Regions from separate parts of the Cytobacillus sp. MT66 genome, predicted to be linked through region 2. Evidence: riboswitches for the same ligand, from Rfam matches in the RefSeq annotation. Region 2 holds a riboswitch; each other region holds the start of a gene.
What was found. Region 2 has a riboswitch for lysine ahead of AC1Q59_RS09285 (transporter substrate-binding domain-containing protein). Riboswitches for the same ligand answer to the same signal wherever they lie in the genome.
Positions count from the first base shown of each region.

Region 1: linked by a shared signal. The riboswitch ahead of dapA (4-hydroxy-tetrahydrodipicolinate synthase) and the one ahead of AC1Q59_RS09285 (transporter substrate-binding domain-containing protein) in region 2 are both predicted to bind lysine.
Region 3: linked by a shared signal. The riboswitch ahead of AC1Q59_RS03390 (YfcC family protein) and the one ahead of AC1Q59_RS09285 (transporter substrate-binding domain-containing protein) in region 2 are both predicted to bind lysine.

Region 1 covers NZ_JBXAFB010000007.1:106,522-114,322, forward strand. Annotated here, with positions in the region: gene AC1Q59_RS14255 (efflux RND transporter permease subunit) at 1-1,064, opposite strand, end outside; gene AC1Q59_RS14260 (TetR/AcrR family transcriptional regulator) at 1,166-1,996, shown strand; gene AC1Q59_RS14265 (MFS transporter) at 2,074-3,288, opposite strand; gene AC1Q59_RS14270 (MarR family winged helix-turn-helix transcriptional regulator) at 3,302-3,682, opposite strand; gene msrA (peptide-methionine (S)-S-oxide reductase MsrA) at 3,963-4,919, shown strand; gene dapA (4-hydroxy-tetrahydrodipicolinate synthase) at 5,017-5,901, opposite strand; lysine riboswitch at 6,030-6,209, opposite strand; gene AC1Q59_RS14285 (hypothetical protein) at 6,356-6,547, shown strand; gene AC1Q59_RS14290 (tellurite resistance/C4-dicarboxylate transporter family protein) at 6,706-7,764, shown strand.
Region 2 covers NZ_JBXAFB010000004.1:166,757-174,557, forward strand. Annotated here, with positions in the region: gene AC1Q59_RS09265 (methyl-accepting chemotaxis protein) at 1-980, shown strand, start outside; gene AC1Q59_RS09270 (tetratricopeptide repeat protein) at 1,124-2,272, shown strand; gene AC1Q59_RS09275 (TetR/AcrR family transcriptional regulator) at 2,308-3,183, opposite strand; gene AC1Q59_RS09280 (DHA2 family efflux MFS transporter permease subunit) at 3,387-4,913, shown strand; lysine riboswitch at 5,065-5,248, shown strand; gene AC1Q59_RS09285 (transporter substrate-binding domain-containing protein) at 5,392-6,249, shown strand; gene AC1Q59_RS09290 (amino acid ABC transporter permease) at 6,310-7,074, shown strand; gene AC1Q59_RS09295 (amino acid ABC transporter ATP-binding protein) at 7,095-7,801, shown strand, end outside.
Region 3 covers NZ_JBXAFB010000002.1:41,897-49,697, reverse strand. Annotated here, with positions in the region: gene AC1Q59_RS03405 (alpha/beta fold hydrolase) at 1-780, shown strand, start outside; gene AC1Q59_RS03400 (hypothetical protein) at 998-1,402, shown strand; gene AC1Q59_RS03395 (MGMT family protein) at 1,415-1,750, opposite strand; lysine riboswitch at 2,047-2,226, shown strand; gene AC1Q59_RS03390 (YfcC family protein) at 2,332-3,765, shown strand; gene AC1Q59_RS03385 (M20 metallopeptidase family protein) at 3,805-4,962, shown strand; gene AC1Q59_RS03380 (M20 family metallo-hydrolase) at 5,140-6,438, opposite strand; gene AC1Q59_RS03375 (metallophosphoesterase family protein) at 6,567-7,067, shown strand; gene AC1Q59_RS03370 (ketopantoate reductase family protein) at 7,298-7,801, shown strand, end outside.

The DNA.
Region 1 (7,801 bases), on a different contig from region 2:
CGCAAGAAAAGAAGGATGATTAAGACAGCGATTAAACCGCCGAAGACAGCTTTTTCAATCATTGTCGCGATGGATTCCTCAATTGGCTTCCCTTGGTCAAGGGATATATCAACGACAAGACCGTCAATTTTCTTCTCTTCATCTTTCATTAACTTTTTCACCTTATTGACAACGTCAACGGTATTAGCCTGCTGGCCTTTGACAATTTGAATGGCGATGGCATCCTTCCCGTTTGTCCGGGAAACGGATTCTATTTTTCCAACCACTTTTATGTCTGCAATTTCGCTCAGCTTTACAAATGGAGAAGGGTTGGCAGCCGATGGGGTAACAGGAATCAGCATATTCTTTAATTCATCTGCTGTCATGAACTTTCCGTCAATGGCTACAGCCTGTTCGCCCTCTTTAAATTCGTAAAGTCCCAGGGAAACCGCCATATTGCTTGCCTGAATGATTTCCTTTACCTTATCCTCGGTGAGGCCGAATTCATCTAGCTTTGCTTTACGATAAGTCAGGTCAACTTCTTCGATGTGCTGGCCTGTAATTGTCGCTGAGGCGACACCCTCGATTTTTTCAATCTTCGGAAGCAAGCTTTCTTCTACTGTTGAGGTCAGCTCAACAATATCCTCTTTTGTACTGCTGACGCTTAGTGCGACAACTGGCATCATATTCATGCTGATCATCGAGATGGTTGGCTCTTGTGCACCTTCTGGCAGCTTAACTGTGTCCAAGGCGGACTGCAGGGCACGCTTTGCCTCATCCATATCAATGCCATATTCATATTCTACTTGGATACTAGACATGTTCGAATAAGAATTCGAATACACAGCCTTCACATTTTCAAGGCCTTCTGCCACTTTTTCAATAGGGACCGATATGTCCTCCATGATTTTTTCGGGAGTGGCACCTGGATAGACATCCATGACCATCAGGTAGGGGATAGAAATGTTTGGGATTGTCTCCATATTCATTCTTGTGCCCGAATAGATCCCTGATACCGTAATAATGATCGTTAGAAGCCATACAGCAAGTTTGTTTTTCAGAACAAAATTAACTAATCCTTTCACTATAGCACCTGCTTTTGATAAATTGACTTGGTAAACTCAATTACTTATAATAGTGACCAACCAGTCATTTGTCAATCAAAGACAATGGGAGAGAGAAAATTATGGCTAAGAAGCAATTTATTATGGATAAAGCGCTGGAGCTCTTTGCCAAGCAGGGGTTTGCCGCTACATCCGTTCAGCAAATTACAGAGCATTGCGGAATCTCTAAAGGGGCATTTTACTTATCCTTTAAATCCAAGGATGAACTGATCCTGGCATTAATTGACCATTTTATGATGGAAATTGTTTCAGATATTGACCGTATAGTCAGGAACGCATCTAATGATGAGGTTCTTTATGCGTTTTATTATGAAATGTTTCATTCCTTTCTTAAGCGTTCCGATTTTGGCAGAGTCCTTTTCAAGGAGCAAACCCAAACATTTAATGAGGAGCTCCTTTTAAAAATGCGCTATTACGACAATATCATGAACCAATCGATATTGGTGATGATCGACCGATTATATGGCGATACAGTCAGCAAAACAAAATATGATTTACTTTTTTGCATAAAGGGGCTAATGCAGAGCTATTCTTCTTTGTTTTTCTTCAATCAGGCTCCGTTAGACCTGGATCTGCTGGCAAGGACGCTCGTTGAAAAAACGGACCTGCTAGCGAGGCATACAGCCATCCCGTTTTTTTCACAGGAGATTTTTCAATTGTTTAAGCACTCACAAAGCGGCAAAATGACACGGGAACAAATATTGGCTGCAATCGAACATAAATTAGAGGAATTGGAAGAATCAGTGGAAAAGGAATCATTAACACTGCTAAAGCAGGAGCTGCTCGAACCCGCTCTCAGCTCAGTAATTGTGAGGGGGCTGGTGGAAAACCTTCAGAGGAATCCGCACTGTAAATGGATTTATTATCAGCTTTGCAATTATTTTGGCTATTAACGCGTTAAAAGAATGGGGGACAGTCCCCCGCCGCTTTAAAGCGGCATAGGGACTGTCCCCTCTTTTACTGATATTGTTTACATAGAACTTGCTTGGTTCATGCTGGTGTGGGCGGCAGTGTGTTCGCCTTTGCCATGCATGAAGTGGTAAAGGATGGCTGTTGCCATTACTAATAGACCCAAAATAACATATAAATGGCTGTATCCTGTCAGCGGTATGATGAAACCAAGTACGTATGGACCAAAGCCAAGGCCGGCATCAAGAAAGATAAAGAATGTTGATGTAGCAAGCCCCATGCGATGAGGCGGTGTTTTTTTAATAGCGATTGCTTGTGTGCTTGATTGCATGTTGCCAAACCCAAGTCCGATTAGTACCCCGGATAATAAGAGAATGGTGCCAGATCCAGCTGTGCTTAACAGCAGCAATCCGCCAGCATAAAGGATAAAGGCTGGGTACATGACAAAATTAGCGCCTTTGACATCCATTAAGCGTCCGGAAAAGGGGCGTGAAATTAAGATCGCAACGGCATAGACAATAAAGAAAAAGCTTGCGATTTCGACAAGATTGATTTCAATGGCATAAAAGTTAATAAAAGATAGAACACTAGAATAACAGAAAGCTAAGATAAGCGTCACTAATGCGATTGGCAGTGCTTTAGGCTCAATAAAGCTTGAGAGGCTAAGGCCTTTTGTTTTAGCAGCCTTTGCCTCCGGCGCTTTATATTCTGGTGCTTTCATAAAGAGAGCAATAAGCAGGCTGATGACCCCTAAGCCTAGGCAAAAGCTGAATATCACTTCATAGCTTGTATGCTGGCTCATAAAAAGTCCGATGAAAGGGCCAACGGCGGTAGCTAATGTCGTGCTCATGCTGTAATAGCCAATCCCTTCCCCTTTGCGTGCAGGAGGGATGATCTGTGCAACAATTGTTCCGGTTGCTGTACTCGCTACACCTAGTGCCGTACCGTGCAATAAACGGCTAAATAGTAAAAATCCGATGCCTAAATCGAAATAGTAAAGAATGGATGCCAGGGTAAAGGAGATGAGTCCGATCAGCAGTAATTTCTTGCTGCTCATCATCTCAATCAGGCGGCCAATAAACAGTCGGCCAATCAGGGTACCGATAATAAAGATTCCTGTGACAAGTCCTGCCTGGCTTTCAGACGCGTTAAATTGATTGACTGCAAAGACCGCCATGGTCACTAACAGCAGGTAAAAAATTAAATATAAGAAAAAGTTGACTGATGAAACAATGATAAAGTCTTTCGTCCAAAGTTTCGATCTATGCTGATTCACTTTATCGATCTCCTTATTGAATGATATTATTTCTGATTTCCTCCATGATGCGGATGGCTTCTAGCTGCTGTTCTTCAGAAATTCCTTTTAAAATTTCCTCTTCATATTCATCAATCGAAACACGAACCTTGTTATACAGGTCTCTGCCAAGCTGTGTCAGATGCATGCGTTTTTCCCGTTTATCCTTTCCAGGAATTTGTTCAACATAGCCTAATTCCTCCAAGCGGGCAAAGGTTCTAGTAATGGTAGGTTTCTCCACGCTTTGATAATTGGCAATTTCTACCTGTGTAGAAGGGCCGTAATTAAATAAATAATATAAAATAGTCCATTGCGCGCGATGAAGCTGATGCTTACTAAGATGAAGATTTAAATTATTTTCAAAAGGCCGGTACATCATCAACAGCCGATGAAAGAACTTTTGCGAAGTCTTTATGCCAAACTCCTCCTTCGAAAATAGTTACCAATGATAATAGTTACCGAAGATAACTTTATATATACTACAACTATTCCGCAATAATGTCCAGTGTGCTTTGGTGCTTTAACGAAAAAGGGCTCAGTCGCTTTAAAGCGTTGGGGGACAGGCCCCCAATCCTTTAAAGCGCTAAAAACAAAGCGTGAATATTGGAATTTTCCGCGGCTTCCCATTAAAATGAAGGCAAAAGGAGTTGAGTGATATGTCTGAACAGTTGGAGTTAGCAACATTTGCGGGCGGCTGTTTTTGGTGCATGGTTTCGCCGTTTGATGAACAGCCGGGTATTAAAGAGGTAGTCTCAGGTTATACAGGCGGTCATAAGGAAAATCCGACTTATGAGGAAGTATGTTCAGATACCACCGGACATTATGAAGCGGTTCAGATTACTTTTGACCCTTCTGTCTTCCCTTATACAAAGCTGCTGGAGATTTTTTGGCAGCAAATTGATCCAACGGATGCAGGAGGCCAATTTAATGACCGCGGCTTGTCATACCGGACAGCGATTTTTTATCATAATGAAGAGCAGAAGGAGCAGGCTGAAAAGTCTAAAGAGAAGCTTGCAGCAAGCGGACGCTTCCAAAAGCCGATAGTAACAGAAATTCTCCCTGCGAAGGAGTTTTACAGAGCCGAGGAATCCCACCAGCATTACTATAAAAAGAATTCATTCCACTATAATCTGTACAAAGAAGGTTCCGGACGTGCGCCGTTTATCCGCAAGACTTGGAAGAAGGGTAAAAGTGAGGAAGAACTGCGCAAGGAATTGACACCCATGCAATTTGAGGTCACAAAAAGGAATGCAACAGAGCCGCCATTTAGAAATGAATACTGGGATAACGAAAAAGAAGGGATTTACGTTGACATTATCTCCGGAGAGCCGCTTTTTAGCTCAAGGGATAAATATGATGCAGGATGCGGATGGCCGAGCTTCACCAAGCCTATAAGACGCTTTGAAATTGAAGAGAAGCTCGATACGTCGTATGGCATGAGGAGAATTGAGGTCCGTTCGAAAACATCTGATGCCCATCTTGGCCATGTATTTGATGACGGGCCTGGCCCAGACCATGCAAGATACTGTATTAACTCAGCTGCTCTTCGCTTTATTCCAAAGGAAAAGCTTGAAGAAGAGGGATACGGGGAGTTTGCCGGTCTATTTAAATAAGCTCAAGTAAAAAGGACTGTCTCAAGTGGTGAGACAGTCCATTTTGTTAAAAATATTCATTTTAAGAAGGGTCTAGCTCCAGGATCCTTGCGCTTTATTAGCTTCTTACAGCTGTTAACGGCTGTAGGGCCTTTTTCAGGGAAGCTAATTCAACTTCATTTAATGGAATCATTGGCAGGCGAACGCCCCCGACTGGGACTCCGTTCATATTAAGTGCTGCTTTGACTGGACCTGGGCTTGGTGCAGCAAATAGGGCTTTCATGATTGGCAGCAGGCTGCGATGCTTTTCGGCGGCTGCTTGAAGGTTTCCGCTTCTAAAGCTGTTAACCATGTCCTGCATTTCATTGCCGATAATATGGGATGCAACAGAAACAATTCCAGCTCCGCCAATAGCAAGAACAGGCAAGGTTAATCCGTCATCACCGCTGTATAGTGAAAAGTCATCCGGTGTTTCACTGATGATTTGCGCCATTGCATCCAGGTTGCCGCTTGCTTCTTTAACAGCGACGATGTTAGGAATTTGCGACAATCTTACAATGGTTTCTACCGAAATATTGACAACGCTTCTACCTGGAATATTATATAGCATGATTGGCAATGCCGTTGCTTGGGCAATTGCCTTAAAGTGCTGATATAGTCCTTCCTGTGAAGGTTTGTTATAGTATGGCGCCACGAGCATAATCCCACCAACTCCAGCTTCTTCCGCTAGTTTTGTTAAGCTGATAGATGCTCTGGTGTTATTTGAGCCTGTGCCTGCAATGACTGGTACACGTCCATTTACTGTCTTCACAACAAACTTGAATAATTCGACCTTTTCCTCTGTTGTTAACGTAGGAGATTCTCCAGTTGTGCCTGCTACGACTAACCCATCTGTTCCATTGGCGATTAAATGTTCAACTAAATTTGTTACTGCAGGAAAATCAATTTCTTCATTCTGATCAAATGGTGTTACCATTGCTGTTAAAACTTGGCCAAAGTTCATTTCCTCACACGCCCTTTTTAATAATTTTAATTAGAGGTGGATAGATTGGGTCCAAGCCTACGCAAAAAAGCAGCATCGAGGAATTCGCTGCTGCTTATAGAAACAATATAATATAACGTAATCGTTTCTTGTGCGATAGCCCTCCATATAGCGGTTCTATATGACAGTCCTGCACTTATTCAATGCAGGCCCAGCCTTAAGTACATGAGATTCTTAAAGCTTCGGCAAATCCCCCTTTCCACAATCGTCAGCGGATCTCATTATCCTCGGATTTGTGTACTAATGGTTTTTGCACCTCTATCCTCACTTCAAAAGATATTGAAATAAGAAAATATATAATTACATTCCATTATAATTGAGGACCCAGTGAAAGACAAGGAGTATTTTCGGCAGGAATAGTTTGCGGACAAAAGGGAACTCTACACATGTAATTTGAAATAAGGAGAGATGGAAGATGAAAAAGTTTGGCCAAAACGAAGAACATGACCAGCAAAAAGTGATTGAAGCACAGAACCAGGCAAATCAGTTTAACAGGGCAGATGTTGAATTCTCCTTAGAGGAAAATGTACAGGAGGCTATTGCAAAGAGCCAGCAATATCAGGCTCAAAATCAGCAGCCGACCTATCAGCCGAATAAACCTTTCTAAGCTGAACTGAATGGAACAGTAAACCGAGTAAGAAATCTAAAAAAATCTGGCACTTATAAACGTGTCAGATTTTTTATTCACTTAAAGAGTTCAATAGAAAGTTTCATGTTAAAATAAATAGGTAATGGTTCAAATACTTTTTGTAGGAGCAGTCTGACATGTTCAAATTTATTAAACTGCAAGCAGAAAATCTTTTTCCAGCCTATTTTGCCCTTGTTATGGCTACCGGAGCTCTATCAATAGGCACTCATCTTCTAGGTATGGAAATCTTCTCAAAGTCCCTTCTTTATGTAAATATTGCAGCCTATCTAATCCTATGGCTTCTAACGCTTACCCGTATTGTTTTCTTCTTTCCAAAATTAATTTCCGATTTAACAAGCCATCAGAATGGTCCTGGATTTTTTACTTTAGTTGCAGGAACAAGTGTGTTCGGAAGCCAGCTTATTATTGTTGCCGAAAATCACACCATTCCTCTTTATTTATGGGGTGTGGCTATCTTTTTATGGTTAATTATCATGTATACATTCTTCACAGCGGTTACCATTCGCAAGGATAAGCCGGCCATCCAGCAGGGAATCAATGGAGCCTGGCTGATCGCGGCTGTCGGAACTCAATCGGTTTCCATTCTTGGCACATTGCTTGTTCCATTTGTACATAGCGGGCAAAATATCATTTTGTTTTTTACCTTATGCATGTATTTTTTGGGATGCATGCTATATCTGAATATCATTACCCTTATTTTTTACCGGTTTACTTTTGTGGAGTTTAAATATTCAGCCCTTACACCGCCATACTGGATCAATATGGGTGCAGTAGCTATTACCACGTTAGCTGGGTCAACATTAATTCTGCATGCTGAATACTTTCCTTTGCTTATGGAGATTACGCCATTTTTAAAGGGGTTCACGCTGTTTTTCTGGATTACAGGGACATGGTGGATTCCTTTGCTGTTTATTCTTATGATTTGGCGCCATCTTTATCACCATTATCCCTTTTCATATGACCCGCAATTCTGGGGAATGGCGTTTCCGCTTGCCATGTATACAACAAGCACTTTCCAGCTGTCAAAGGCACTGGGAGTTCCGCTGTTAATGGCTATACCGCGTTTTATGGTATTCATTGCTATCGTTGCATGGATGGTTGTCTTTTTCGGCCTTATTCACCATTTGTATCTTAAATATAATCATTATCGAAGACTGGAAAAGAGGTATAGATAAGAGGTATAGATAAAGGCGATTTGAGCTAAGCCTTAGG
Region 2 (7,801 bases):
TTGGCGACTTAGCCCATACGCTAAATTTTATGGCTGAAAATCTTAAAGCCATTATTCTTCAAGTTTCTTCAAATGCGAATAAGCTTGCATTTTCAGCCGGACAGCTGACTGAAAGCGCAGAGAAGACGAATTTTGTATCTAAGCAAATCGCCGTAACAATGAATCAGGTTGCCATGGGTGTGGACCATCAAGTTCAAAATATAGAGGAGACTTTCCAGACGATAGATGAAATGTCCATTGGCGTACAGCAAATTGCTGATCGTACAGGTAATGTTTCATCGCTGTCGATGGAAGCTTCAAACAAAGCGCTATCTGGTAATGACTCTGTACATACAGCTATAGAGCAGATGAATTTTATTAATGAAAAATTCACGCGTTTGTCAACGGAGGTACAGGAATTAGGCAACCGGTCAAGTGAGATTGGAAAAATTATTGAGGTGATTACAGGAATAGCTGAACAGACCAATTTACTAGCTTTAAATGCTGCAATAGAAGCGGCCAGGGCTGGGGAGCATGGAAAAGGCTTTGCGGTTGTTGCCGATGAGGTTCGTAAACTCGCCGAACAATCAGCCCATTCAGCGAAGGAAATATCGCATTTGGTGGGGTCCATGCAAAACGAAACCAGAAATGTTGTTCAGGCTATGGACGAAGTAACAGGTGAAGTAGCTGCGGGAATAGGTTTAGTTAATCAGGCAGGAGAGTCTTTTTCACAGATAGAAACTGCGATTAATGAAGTAACTTCGCAAATTCAAGAGGTGACAGTTGCTGTTGAGCAAATGGCCGCCGGCGCTGAGCAGGTCGTACAAACGATGAAGTTTATTTCTGAAGCTGCAGAAGAAACATCTTCAGGGACACAGGAAGTATCTGCATCCACAGAAGAACAGACTGCATCAATTGAAGAAATCTTTTCCTTTGCCGCATCCTTATCTGCGATGTCTGAAGAATTGCTGATAATGATAAACAAATTTAAAACTCAATAACTTAATTGCCAATGGAAGAAAAAAAAGGGTCAGTCCCTATGCCGCTTTAAAGCGGCGGGGGACTGACCCCCATTGCTTTAAAGCGGAAAAATGTTTAAGGTGTATTCTATTTATCTATAATGTATAAGGAGGGAGGAGATTGTATGGAAGGATTACAGGAGTTTGATTTGAATCCATCGCTGGATTTGTTAAGGAATTATGCGGATAACAAGGATATACAGAATGTATTGGAATCTTTTCAAGAGGAAAGGTATTCTGATGCCATTGGTTCAATTGAGCTGGCAAAAAAGACATTAAACCATGGGGAAATGATGAAAGAGCTTCTTTTTTTAGAGCTTGTGAGCTATCTTCAAATGGGAATGCGGGAAAATGCCCGCAGGTGCATACAGGAGCTTTATCCGCTCATCGCAGAAGATGATTACGAAAAACTGCTTTTTCTAGGCGAATTGACTATACAGATAGATTTGAAATTGGCGCGAAGAATCGTGTCCGAAACAGCAAATAAATTTGAGGGAAAAGATGATGTTTCAGATTTAATAATGAAAAAGACTTTCCTTTTGCTTGCTGAAGCGGAAGAAAAGCTGGAAAAACTGCCAAGGGCCATTAAATACTATCAGCGGGCCATTTCCTGTATGAATGAGGATCAGAAAGAAGATCTTAAGATGCTTCCAATTTTGTATTTTAAACTTGGAATGTTATCGGCCAATCTTGACAGGAATGAAGAGGCGATTGGTTATTTGGAGAAAGGCCTTGAGTTAGCCGGGGATCAGGAAGAAGCAAGCATACATATGCTGGCAGCACTTGGCGCCATTTATGGGAAGATTGAAAAAGGCAAAGAAGCTGCGGTTTATCTAACTAATGCTCTAATCCTTTTAGCAGACTCCGTTTTGAAAGATACGCTGATTCATGCCGAAGTCCTAACAGAATTAGGGTATATCAGTTTTGATTTAGGCAAGATTAATGAAGCCCTACCATTCTATGAACAGGCGATAGCGATCTACCATAAAGATAAAGATCACGGTATAACGAACAGGAAACTGGGAATGATCTATATGCAGTATGCGTATTGCTTAGAACATAAGGAAAAGCCAAATAAGGCGCAGGCGGGCATGCATTACGAAAATGGACTCCGCTATCTTGAACAGGCCGGGGATCAGGAGCTGTATGAAAATGCTATGCTCGATGTCATTGCCTTTTTCAATGCCAACCATAACAAAAAGAAAGCACGCTACTACGAAAACAAGATCTTAAAACTAGCAAATAAAAACGGGGTCAGTCCCTCATCGCGTTAAAGCGATGGGGGACTGACCCCCGATTGTTTAAAGTGCTAAAGTATCTTAGCGAGCTGTTCGAGTTTTTCAATTTCATTCTGGTCGAATAGATCGCTGCGCTTTTTTAAGGCTGCTAAGGTGCTTTCGATCAGGTAGGTTCTCGGTTCTTTGGAATGCAGAAGCTCTTCCTGGATAAAGTCCAGTAATTCAAAGTATCTGGACTGGTCGCTTTTGTGTGTAAGCCTTTTTTTTAGGATTAATATGGTCTTATTTATTTTCTTTTGTGCATCTATTTCGTCATTGCTGTATGCCGGCCGCCATTTCTCTAGAAGTTCTGGCGAGACTAGCTGGTCTCCTGATTCTGACACATCCTCTACCATCTTTACCAGCCGTTTTACACTATAACTGACAATTTCATGGATGTTTGCCTGAGATTTAAGCTCCATCTCTCTATATTTAATATTTTGGTGCAAAATACCCATGAACATAATGGCACAATCAAGCAAATAAGGCTTCTTGCTTTCTCCGAAGAGATCTAGAAATCGGACATAGAGCCAGTGGAGATATTGAAAATGACCGCGCCGAATAAATTTATTAAGATCTGCATCGTTTAACGAAATGACCTCTTCAAAAAGGGATAATAGCTTATTTCTTCTATTCACCTTAAATTGTAATTCAAGCTGTTTACTAAAAACTTCTATATTAGAAGGATCCTGACCAATAAGCAATTCATCCCGTTTTTTTTCAACCTCTTTTAGTAAGGTTTTAATAAGGGCGATTAGCAGCTCGTTTTTCGAAGCAAAATAATTATAAAATGTACCCTTTGAAATTCCGCTGTAATCTAAAATATCTTGAATAGACGTCGCCTGGAAGCCTTTTTCAATAAATAGCTGATGGGCCATAGTAATGACGTGCTGTTTTCTATCATTCATAAAATCACCTTTAATAGGAATTGAACCGTTAATACGTAATTGAACCGTTGGTACAAATTATATCTTATATTATTTTCAGGTTCAGCACAATCGTTTATAAATCATGTAATTTTTTGATTGCAAATTTTGAACTAATGGTATATGATATGAATCTGTGAAATAACAGTATAAAATAATGAACCGAAAGTATAGGGGGTATATACATGGGTGACGATATAAAAAATCAGGCACGTCCGCCGTATGGCATTATAGCTATTCTAATGATCGGAGCCTTTATTGCTTTTTTAAATAATACATTATTAAATATTGCTTTGCCTTCAATTATGTTGGACCTGAATATTAAAGAAACGACGGTTCAATGGCTTGCAACTGGATTCATGCTTGTGAACGGTATTTTAATCCCGGCAACAGCCTTTTTAATTGAAAAATATTCAGTCAGACGAATCTTTTTATCAGCAATGATTTTATTTTCTGCAGGAACCATACTTGCTGGTACTGCCCACATTTTCCCAACTTTATTAACAGGGCGTATGCTTCAGGCTTCAGGCTCAGCCATTCTTATGCCGCTCTTAATGAACGTGATGCTTGTCAGTTTCCCAGTGGAAAAAAGAGGGGCAGCCATGGGGGTTTTTGGATTAATCCTCATGTTTGCGCCAGCCATTGGTCCAACATTATCTGGCTGGATCATTGAGCACTATGACTGGAGAATGCTTTTCCACTTTATTACTCCTATTGCCATAGTAGTATTATTGATCGGGTTCTTCATGCTTAAAGATAAAAAGGAAAAAGTGAATATCCGCCTGGATGTTTTCTCGCTCACCTTATCAAGTATCGGGTTTGGCGGTATTCTATATGGATTTAGTTCAGCGGGGAATAAAGGATGGGATAGCCCTCTCGTTTACGGAACAATCATTTTAGGGGCTATTAGTTTAGTTATCTTCATTGTTCTCCAATCCAAGAAAGAACGGCCGATGTTAAACTTTGGTGTTTATAAGTATCCAATGTTTGCCTTATCATCAGCGATCACAATGATTGTAAACATGGCTCTCTTTTCAGGGATGATTTTACTCCCTATATATGTTCAGACCCTTAGAGGGATTTCTCCGATGGATGCAGGGCTTCTCTTGCTTCCTGGAGCATTAATAATGGCGTTTATGTCACCGGTGAACGGCAAATTATTTGACAAATTTGGCGGCCGTATTTTGGCGATAATGGGTCTAGCCATTATGGCTGTAACAACCTATCTTTTCAGCAAATTGACATTGGAAACAACCTATGCCAATTTAATGATTGTCTATTCTGTCCGTGCTTTTGGAATGTCAATGGTTATGATGCCTGTTTCGACTAATGGATTGAATCAATTGCCAAGACGCTTCTATCCGCATGGAACAGCTATGAACAACACGTTAAACCAGGTATCAGGTGCGATTGGTACAGCACTTCTAGTAACCTTAATGTCCACTAGGACTGAGTCTGCAGCAGCTGACCTTGCTAAAGATGCCATGAAAAACATGGCTGGACAGCCAACAGAGGCAGCAATCGCTGCAATGAAGCAAGAAATTATGATGAAGTCTATGTTAGAGGGAATTAACTTCTCCTTCTTTGTGGCAACTGGTATTATCTGTGTCGCACTCATTCTTTCCTTCTTTATGAAACGGGCGAAACCAGCATCAGATCCATTAGAGGAAAAAACGGAAAAAAAAATGACAGCGAAATTAGCTGAGAATTGATAACTTAAAAAACCTGATTCTAAATGAGTCAGGTTTTTTATTCCAAACTCACCAATTTATTATTCTATCAAAATTGGTTAATAGTCCGATTGACATATAGGACATGATATTGTAGACTACAAATAAATTAAATATGACCTCATCTTTTTGTAGGTGAGGTAGAGGTGCGATGTTTATTAGTCTCTAGCGGAGCTTGAGAAACAATGATGCTAGGGAGAAGGAAATATCGCCGAAGCTTGCAATATACTCAGTATTGCGGGCTGGGTCTGCAGTGAATAACTGCAGGACTGTCTCAATAGACAATCCCGGGTTTATTGAGTTGAGCTATCTCATTTGGGAAAGAAGATGAAATTTGGGTAATGATGACAAGACAAGACCTGAGTTCACCTCAGGTCTTTTTTGATTTTTCGAATTACCTAAATAGTTCGAATTGTATACTCGATATTGTGAAATAATAAAAAAAGGGGCGAGAAATGTTATGTTAAAAAAATTATCATTGCTTTTAGCACTATCATTATCATTGGCATTGTTACTAGCAGGCTGTGGTACTAGTGACAGCAAAAGCGGCTCAGACAATTCTGATGGGGCAGCGTCTGAGGAAAAAGGTACTTTTAAGGTAGGCCTTGAAGCGGGGTATGCGCCATTCAACTGGACACAAAACGACGATTCTAATGGCGGAGTGAAAATTGACGGAAGCGCCGAATATGCAGGCGGTTACGATGTTGAGATTGCAAAGAAAATTGCAGAAGGCTTAGGCAAGGAATTGGTCATCGTTAAAACGGAATGGGACGGACTTGTTCCAGCATTAGCTTCTGGGAAAATTGACGCTATTATTGCTGGGATGTCACCAACAGAAGAACGCAAAAAGTCCATTGATTTCTCAGATATCTATTATAAATCAGATTTAGTCATGGTTGTTAAAAAAGGCGGAAAATACGATGGAGCATCATCCATTAAAGATTTCAGCGGTGCAAAAGTAACAGCGCAGCTAAATACTTTCCACTATTCAGTGATCGACCAAATCGAAGGGGTTAGCAAACAGCCAGCAATGGATAACTTCCCGGCAATGAGGGTTGCACTGGAGTCTGGTGTTATTGATGGATATGTATCTGAACGTCCGGAAGGCGTAAGTGCTGAATCAGCTAACGAAAACTTTAAAATGGTAGAATTTACAGATGGATTTAAGACATCTGACGATGATACAGCCATCGCCGTTGGTGTGGCAAAAGACAGTGAATTAACAGAGAAAATCAATGAAATCTTGGCAGGTATCCCTGAAGAAGAACGCTCAAGCATTATGGATGCTGCTATTAAAAATCAGCCAGCTGCTAAATAATAAAATCGAAAGGGGGCTTTCCTTTGGGCAGTCCCCTTTTTTGTTAAAAGGAGGTACACTATGACTCTAGAATGGGTTATTGATATTGTTTCAAACAATTGGCCAATGTTCTTGCGCGGTGCTGGAATTACTTTATTCATATCCATCATTGGAACCATCATTGGCTTCCTTATAGGGCTAATTGTTTCAGTCGTTCGCACAATTCCCGTGCCTGAACGCGGGATAAAGAAAGTGATCCTCAAAATAATCAACGCACTTCTTTCTGCCTATATTGAAATATTCCGCGGTACACCGATGATTGTTCAAGCAATGGTTATTTTTTATGGGGCTGCTCTAGCCTTTGGTTTAGACATGGACCGTATTTTCGCAGCTATTCTTATTGTTTCCATTAACACAGGTGCCTATATGTCAGAAATTATCCGCGGCGGGATTATCTCTATTGATAAAGGGCAGTATGAGGCCGCTCAAGCAATAGGAATGAATCACTTCCAAACAATGTATAATGTGGTGCTGCCGCAGGCCATCCGAAACATACTGCCAGCAACAGGAAACGAATTTGTCATCAACATTAAAGATACGTCTGTACTTAGTGTTATCTCCGTTTCTGAACTGTTCTTCCAAACGAAATCAATCGCTGGAAATAATTTCAGATATTTTGAATCCTTCTTTGTTGCCTGTGTGTTATATTTTATCATGACTTTTACAGTAACCAGGATTTTACAATACATTGAAAAGAAACTAGATGGACCGGAAAATTACAGCATGTATGCTAACCAAATGCAGGTAGAGACACCAGACGATATATTGAAGAAAAAAGATCACTAATAGTCCAAAGGAGCGAGAGGATGGAAAAGGTAATAGAAGTTCAGCATCTAAGTAAATCCTTTGGTACGCATGAAGTGCTTAAGGATATTGATTTTTCAGTGAACAAGGGAGAGGTAGTCTGTATCATTGGCTCATCGGGTTCCGGCAAATCAACTCTTCTCCGCTGCATCAATTTATTGGAAAAGCCAAGCGGCGGTCAAATCATCTATAAAGGCGAGAATATCCTTGATGATAACCACGATATTGCAGCCTATCGCACAAAGCTTGGAATGGTTTTTCAGCAATTTAACCTTTTTAATAACCATGATGTCCTAAGCAATTGTGTGGTTGGCCAAGTAAAGGTGCTAAAACGCTCACGTAAAGAAGCAGAACAGGTAGCAATGAAATATTTAAAAGTAGTGGGAATGGACAAATTTGTTCATGCCAAACCAAAGCAGCTGTCTGGAGGACAAAAACAGCGTGTAGCCATTGCAAGAGCACTATCAATGGAACCTGATGTGCTTTTATTCGATGAGCCAACATCTGCACTTGACCCGGAAATGGTTGGAGAGGTTCTGAAGGTTATGAAGGAGCTTGCAGAGAGCGGGCTAACCATGTTAATCGTAACCCATGAAATGGGCTTTGCCAAAGAGGTCTCAGACCGCGTCGTATTCATGGACAAAGGTGTCATTGCTGAAGAGGGAAGCCCAGAGCAAATATTTAATCATCCAGTTCAAGAACGGACAAA
Region 3 (7,801 bases), on a different contig from region 2:
TTCTTTCACGGATTCGGTTCTTCCGTTCATTCCATTCATCCTGATATAAAAATATTGGACGAAAATAATATTCGTTTTTTTGCCATTAATCGTCCAGGTTACGGAGATTCAGATTTTGAGTTGGAGTATTCTATGGAGGATTACGCTGATTGGATAAATGAATTCCTTACTGCTAAAGGAATTCAAAAGGCTTCACTAATTGGTTGGTCATCTGGTGGATTATACAGCCAAGTATTCGCAGGCAAATATCCAGAAAAAGTCACATCCTTGAACTTAGTTAGTAGTGCTATACCTCTAAATAGCAGTGAAACCAAAAGTATTTTACCCATGAATTGGAAAATGATTAGGAATATGAACAGGTATATGCCTCTTATGACAAAGACTTATTTTAAAAGTCTTAGCAAGAAAGTAACCAAGAGCTTAGATTCTATCATACAGAAATCGATAGAACAGATGGTTGAAGAGGATAAAAAAGTTGCAAATGATCAAATATTACAGGAGGCTATTATAAAAGGAACAGTAGAAGGTTATCGCAATAATGGGAACGGAGTATATTACGATGCTCTTGCATTGTGCAAAAAAATCCCGAAATTAAAAAATCCTGCCTCAAATACAAAAGTAAACATATGGCAGGGCGGCGAAGATACTGTTTGGACTTCGAAAACTTCAGCTTACCTTCGCGAAAAGTATTCTAATTCCACTTACTCTTTCATTGATAACGCCGGACACTTACTTTATTTATCTCATTGGGATGAAATTCTCAAAAAGTCAGTGAGCTAAAGATTGCTTTGTAACTACTTAGTTAGCTCCTAATTGCTTTTACTTATTACTTATACCGCTAACTCTCAAGAAGTAATTACCCCTTTTCATACGATTAGGGAATTACTTCTTTTTTTTAAAACGATTCATTTCTGTTTAGATACATAAAAACAATAATAATACAAATAATACCAACCATTATAAAGATGATTACTGAAAAGAAAGGAGGCTAAATTCTATGATGATGTTTCGCGGTGATGCCCATAGGCTATATGTACAGCTCAAAAAGGCTAACAACCAAAAGCTTGATCTGAATAAGCTTCCCGAATTAAGGGAGATTGCGGAGATTCAGGAATTTTACCAGACTCTTGACAATGATACACTACAGCGTATTTTTTATCGGATGGTAAAAGAAAGAAGCGGCTCCGGGATTATTCCGATTTTTGTCTCCACATTCCCATGGCTGCTATTTATGTTTTCCAACCGCATTCAGGACTTCCTTTTTAGCGGCGGAATCCTTGTATTGGCTACATTTAGCCTTCTTTATTTAATTATTATAGTTTTTTACGTAGTTTTGCATTTTCGGGAAAGGGCTTGGGCAGATGTTCATATTCACATTATTAAAGATATATTGGAAAAATAGATACAGGTTCACCTATTCCTCGTCTGGAAAAGGAAAGAATTCCGTGTCCAGTTGATAGCCATACCTTTTCATATTGATTGTCCCATCTCTGCTTAAAAATACACCTTCACTGGCAAGCAGTTCCTTTTGACTAAAAGCTGCCTCATCGGTTAATGAGATTTGTCCATCTTTATTAACCACTCGGTGCCAGGGCAATTCGTACTTCTCACTCATCGAATGCAATATCCTTACCACCTGCCTGGCCCCCCTCGGGCTTCCTGCTGCTCTTGCAACCGCGCCATAACTCATAACTTTGCCTCTAGGAATACTCCTTAACACACGAATAACATTTTCAGTAAATGGCTTCACCTAAAATCCCACTCCTTCCACTAAATAACACCAAACAAGCGTGGCGTATATTCCCCCCTATTTTAACACGTTACCGCAACGGGGGCCTGACCCCCACCTGATTAACGCTTTACCGCAACGGGGGACTGACCCCCACCTGATTAACGCTTCACCGCACTGGGGGACTGGCCCCCGCCTGATTAGTGCTTTAGTGTAGGAAGTTCCCTCTTTTTTTAAAAATTATGTTGCAATAACAATTAGAGTTTGTTAAATTAGAAAAATAAATTAATAGTTTTCTTATTTCAATTTCTTTTTGAAGTAAGGATAGAGGTGCGAAGACCAATAGTACTTAGTCGGAGGAGCATGGGATCCGAGGATGGCTATGGAAAGGGGTATTCGCCGAAGCTTTAGGTTGCTCATGTTCTTAAGGCTGGTCCTGATGTTGAATAAATACAGGACTGTCATATAGCTGTGCTATATGGAGGGCTATCTTACGCTAAGAACGAGTTTTGTTTCTAAAGCAGCAGCGAGCCCTCGCTGCTGCTTTTTGCGTTTCATTTATGCCCGTAAATCTAAAAAATGGAAAAGGAGATTTACAGAAAATGAGTATTTCTAGACAGCTAGACAGACAAGAAGAGGAAAAAACACTGAGTGTCAAAAAACAAAAGGGCATTAATATCAACGCGTTCGTTCTAATTTTCGGCGTTATCATCATCTCGGCAATCCTGACCTACATTTTGCCCGCAGGAGAGTATGATAGAATTGAAAAGGACGGCAGAACCATTGTTGTTCCAGATTCGTTTGAGCACATAGCACAGTCTCCTGTTGGATTCTTCGATATTTTTAAGAGTATCCATACCGGCCTAGTCAATAGTGCTGGAATTATCTTTTTTGTCCTAATGGTTGGAGGAGCATTTGGGATTTTAAAAGCTACTGGGGCACTAGATGCCTTAATCTATACTCTGACAAAAAAGTTAGTTAATAAAGAGCTGCTGCTGATACCTGTCATTACGCTGTTCTTTTCAATAGCCGGATCCCTCATGGGTCTAGCGGAAGAAACACTTATCTATATTGCCATTATTGTTCCTCTGGCTATTGCATTAGGATTTGATGCAATCGTTGGATTTGCCGTTGTTTCTTTAGGGGCTAATATGGGATTTATGAGTGCCATTATGAATCCCTTTAATGTAGGCGTTGCTCAAAGCATTGCCGAGCTGCCGGTCTTTTCTGGAATGGGATTTAGAATTGCACTTCTTGCAGCATTTTATCTTGCCGGAGTCACCTACATTTACCTATATGCCAAAAAAATAAAGAAAAACCCAGAGCTTCGCTATTTAGGCAATTTTTCCGACGAAAAGCCGCAAACAAGAGATAATGATGTAAAGTTAGAAACCCATCATAAATGGATATTGGTTATTTTTCTATTAAACTTTGTCGTATTAATTTTTGGCGTCATGAAGCTAGGCTGGTATATAACTGAAATTGCTGCACTGTTTTTATTATTCGGAATCATCGTCGGGTTCATCGGAAAATTAAATCCTAGCCAAATGTCTGACAGCTTTATGTCTGGTGCTAAAGAAGTTATGACTGGCGCTTTAATTATTGGTTTTGCCCAAGCCATTCTTGTTGTATTCCAAGATGGAAAATTAATGGATTCAATTTTATATTATGCCGCTTCCTTCTTAGGCAATCTGCCGCCGGCAATCAATGCTGTTGGAATGTTTTTCGTACAGCTTTTCCTGAACTTTTTAGTTCCATCTGGCAGTGGACAGGCCGCACTAACAATGCCAATTATGGCTCCTTTATCAGATTTAGTCGGTGTTACCAGACAAACATCTGTGTTAGCTTTCCAGCTTGGAGACGGGATCTCAAATTCAATTTTCCCAACAGCTGGTGTACTTATCGCTGGACTAGCCATAGCAGGTATTCCATATACAAAGTGGGTAAAATGGGTATTTCCATTTATTCTTATTGAGGTAGGACTTGCAGTTATTTTCTTGCTTATCGCTCAAGCCATCCAGTACGGGCCATTTTAAGAAGATTCATATATTCGCGAACTAATGGAGGAAATCAACATGGTACAGACAAAATTAGCAAATTCAGATTTAATCCAGTGGACAATTGAGCAGCGCAGACATTTCCACATGTATCCTGAGCTTTCAGGGCAGGAATACAATACGTCTGCATTTGTGAAAGAAAAGCTTGCGGAATTTGGCATTCCCCTTTTAGAAAAGTTCTCTGCTCCAAATGTGGTTGCCTTTTTTAAAGGGACAGAAGGGAAAAGAACCATTGCACTAAGAGCAGATATGGATGCACTTCCACTGCATGAAGAAGGAGAAAAACCTTATATTTCCACAATTCCTGGTGTGATGCATGGATGCGGCCACGATGGCCATACAGCAACGTTATTAGGTGCAGCCAAATGGATGAGTCAAAATCCTGATCAGGTTAAAAATAATATTGTTTTGATTTTCCAAAGCTCTGAAGAGGCTTCACCAAGCGGGGCTAAGCAGCTGGTCAAAGAGGGAGTGTTAGATGGAGTCGATGCGGTTTATGGCATTCATTACATGTCAAGCGTACCTCTTGGAAAAATCGGCTTCGCTTCTGGTTTTGCCATGGCATCCAGCGATGACTTTGATATCGTGATTGAAGGAAAAGGCGGGCATGGCGGAAATCCGCATGAAACGGTCGACCCTATTTATGTAGCTTCCCATTTGATCCAAGGATTCCAGTCCATTGTCAGCAGGAATTTAAATCCGCTGCATCCAGGAGTGATTTCCTTTGGCGGCATGCAGGCAGGCAATTCCTACAATGTCATCCCTGATAAGGTCACCATTAATGGAACCATCCGTGCCCTTACCTTTGACGGAGCCAAATTAATGAATGAAAAAACCGCTCAATTAACAGAAATGCTCTGCGCAAGCTTTGGCGCAAAAGGCCACTATCATTTTATTGAGGGCACGCCGCCGCTTTATAACCATCCAGAATCCTGTGAGGTAGCAAAAGGAATTATCCAGTCAACCTTTGGTGAGGATGTATTCATGGACGTAGCACCAGTTCTAGGTGCGGAAGATTTCTCCTTTTACCTAAAGGAAATCACAGGAGCATTTATTAATGTCGGCATGCAAGGTGAGAGAAGCCAATACCCTCACCACCATCCGAAATTCGATATTGACGAAACAGCCATCCCCGCTGGACTTGAACTGATGATTCAGCTGGCACTGCAGGCGTAAAATATTTTGTAAAATAAAGAGTGCAAGCCACTAGAGCTTGCACTCTTCTATTTTAACGCATTACTCTATTGGGGGCCTGTCCCCCACTGCTTTAACGCTTTACCCTAGCGGGGGCCTGTCCCCCATTACTTTAACGCTGTACCCTAGCGGGGACCTGTCCCCCACCACTTTACCGCTTTACCTCGAGACACCTTTCTCCCCAAGGTCCTCTACGAATGCCTTCAAGACATGTACCGCTTTTACGCAGTCATTAAGGTCTGTCCATTCGCGCGGGTTGTGGCTGATTCCGTCTTTGCTGCGGACAAAGATCATGGCGACTGGGATTTCAGTCCCGAGGATCATGGAATCATGGCCGGCTCCACTCGGAATACGAATGGGTTCAATATCATATTTGTTCAAGGCACCCCTTAACCGCTCCTGAAGATCTTCGCTTATTGGGATCGGCATTATTTTTGAATTGATATTTATTTTTACTTCAATCTGCCTTTCAGTACTAATTTTATTAGCAGCATCAATAATTAGGCTGACAAGACGATCACGTGAATCCTCATGAATATCCCGGATATCAACAATCATATCTACTTGCTGCGCAATAACATTTACTCCATTTGGCTGGATATCCATTTTTCCAACAGTCGCTACAGCCGTGTTGGAAACCTGCTTTGGCAAGGTTTCAATTGCTTGAACAAACATGCCCGCCGCAACCACAGCATCCTTACGACCTATCATTGGTGTATTGCCTGCATGACCCGCTTCCCCGATAAAGGAAACTTTTACCCAAGCAGGACCGGCAATGCCGCTGACAATACCAACCGGCTGCCCATCTCTTTCAAGAATTTTTCCTTGCTCGATATGAACTTCGACAAATGCTTCTATCTCGGTTTTTTCCTTATTCGCACCAAGATAAGCGTCAACGCTGCTTCCATACTCCCCGATAACCTCTTCGAACGTTTTACCATCCTGATCCCTAAAATTCTCTAATTCCTCACGGGTAACCTGTCCCATGTAGGCACGACTTCCCGTTAGACCAACTTTAAATCTGGATCCCTCTTCATCGGAAAAAATGGCAACCTCATATGGCTTATTCGGAACAAATCCTTCTGCCTTCCAAGCCTGGACAACCTCTAAAGCAGCTAAAACCCCTAATGGACCATCAAAATTGCCGCCGTTCGGCACGCTATCTACATGTGAACCAGAACCAATAGCGGACCCAGAAGTGCGGCCTTCCATTCTCCCAAACACATTGCCGGCCCCATCTGTTCTTACAGACAGACCAGCTTCCTTCATCCAGTCAATCACTAGTTCCTTCGCATTTTTTTCTTCATTAGAATAGCCTGGTCTGGTAACACCGCCGCTTTCCATGCTTCCGATTTTTGAAAGCTCATACAACCGCTTAGCGAGCCTTTCCCCGCTCACCCCAGAATGATTTAAGTTCAGATCATAGTCTTTTATTAATTTTTCGTAAAATGACTGCATGCTGTTCCGCTTCCCTTCTGTCTGTCCAGGCAAAATCTGCCTGTTTGTCTTTCTTTCATTGTCCTAGTCTAGTAAGATGTTTTCAAGTGAAATTTCAGTTAAAGTGAAATCTTATGGGGTGAAAAAATATGAAAATTGCTGTGCTATCTGATACACATATGCCAAAACGTGCTAAGCAGCTTCCCGATACGGTTATCGATGAAATAAAAGATACGGATATGATCATCCATGCTGGGGATTGGACAAGTCTTGAGGTGTACGAGGAATTAAAAAGGATTGCTCCTGTTATTGGAGTCTATGGGAATGTTGATCCGCCGGAGGTTCAAGAGTTTTTTGAAGTGCGTAAAATCGTGGAGGTTGGAAAAATAAAAATCGGCATCACCCATGGCCATCTTGGAAAAAAGAAAACGACCCCTGAGCGTGCCCTTGAAGCCTTTCAGCATGAAAAAATGGATATAATTACGTTCGGGCACTCACATATCCCCTATTTGCAAACACATGGCGAAACTATTCTATTTAATCCCGGGTCACCAACCGACAAGCGATTCCAGCCAAAATTCTCCTACGGAATCATTACTATTAATGAAGGAGAACCAATAGAAGTAAAACATGTATTCTTTCCAAACTAAGTTACCCTTTACCGCCTAAGTCTGCTCCGAGTACTCCCAGAGCCAAATAATGAAAAATTAATGTATAATTATCATAAATGATAGGCATCCCTTTAACGCATCACAGCAATGGGGCCTCTCCCCCAATGCTTTACCGCTTTAAACTGCTGGGGGCCTGTCCCCCAATGCTTTACTGTGCTAAACAAACGGGGTTCCCGCTATCTTGAAATACTGCAAAGGAGGAATTTGGAATGGGAGCTATTCGTACGGTTTCTTTGATTGGACTTGGTGCCATTGGTGCCGCTTATGGGAGCAAGCTTCAGGAGTATTTAGGAGATTCGTTTCGCGTGATTGCGAATGCCGAGCGGGTTAGTCGGTATGAGAAGTCTCCGTTTGAAATTAATGGAAAGGAATACCGGTTTCATTACATAACTCCTGAGATGGATACAGAACCTGCTGATCTCGTTATTGTCGCGGTGAAGAACGCTGAATTGCCTCAGGCCATTAAGGATATGAAAAATCATGTTGGCCCTAACACAATTATTCTATCGTTGTTAAATGGAATCACCAGTGAAGAAGAAATTTACAATGAATATCAAAATGAGCATATTCTTTACAGCATGAGCGTGGGAATTGATGCGGTACGTGAAGCCAATCAAATTACCTTCTCAAGTCTAGGAAGGATCTGCTTTGGTGAAAAGTACCAGTCCATTTCAGATGATGTTCTTTCCGTAAAAGAACTATTTGAGCAAGCT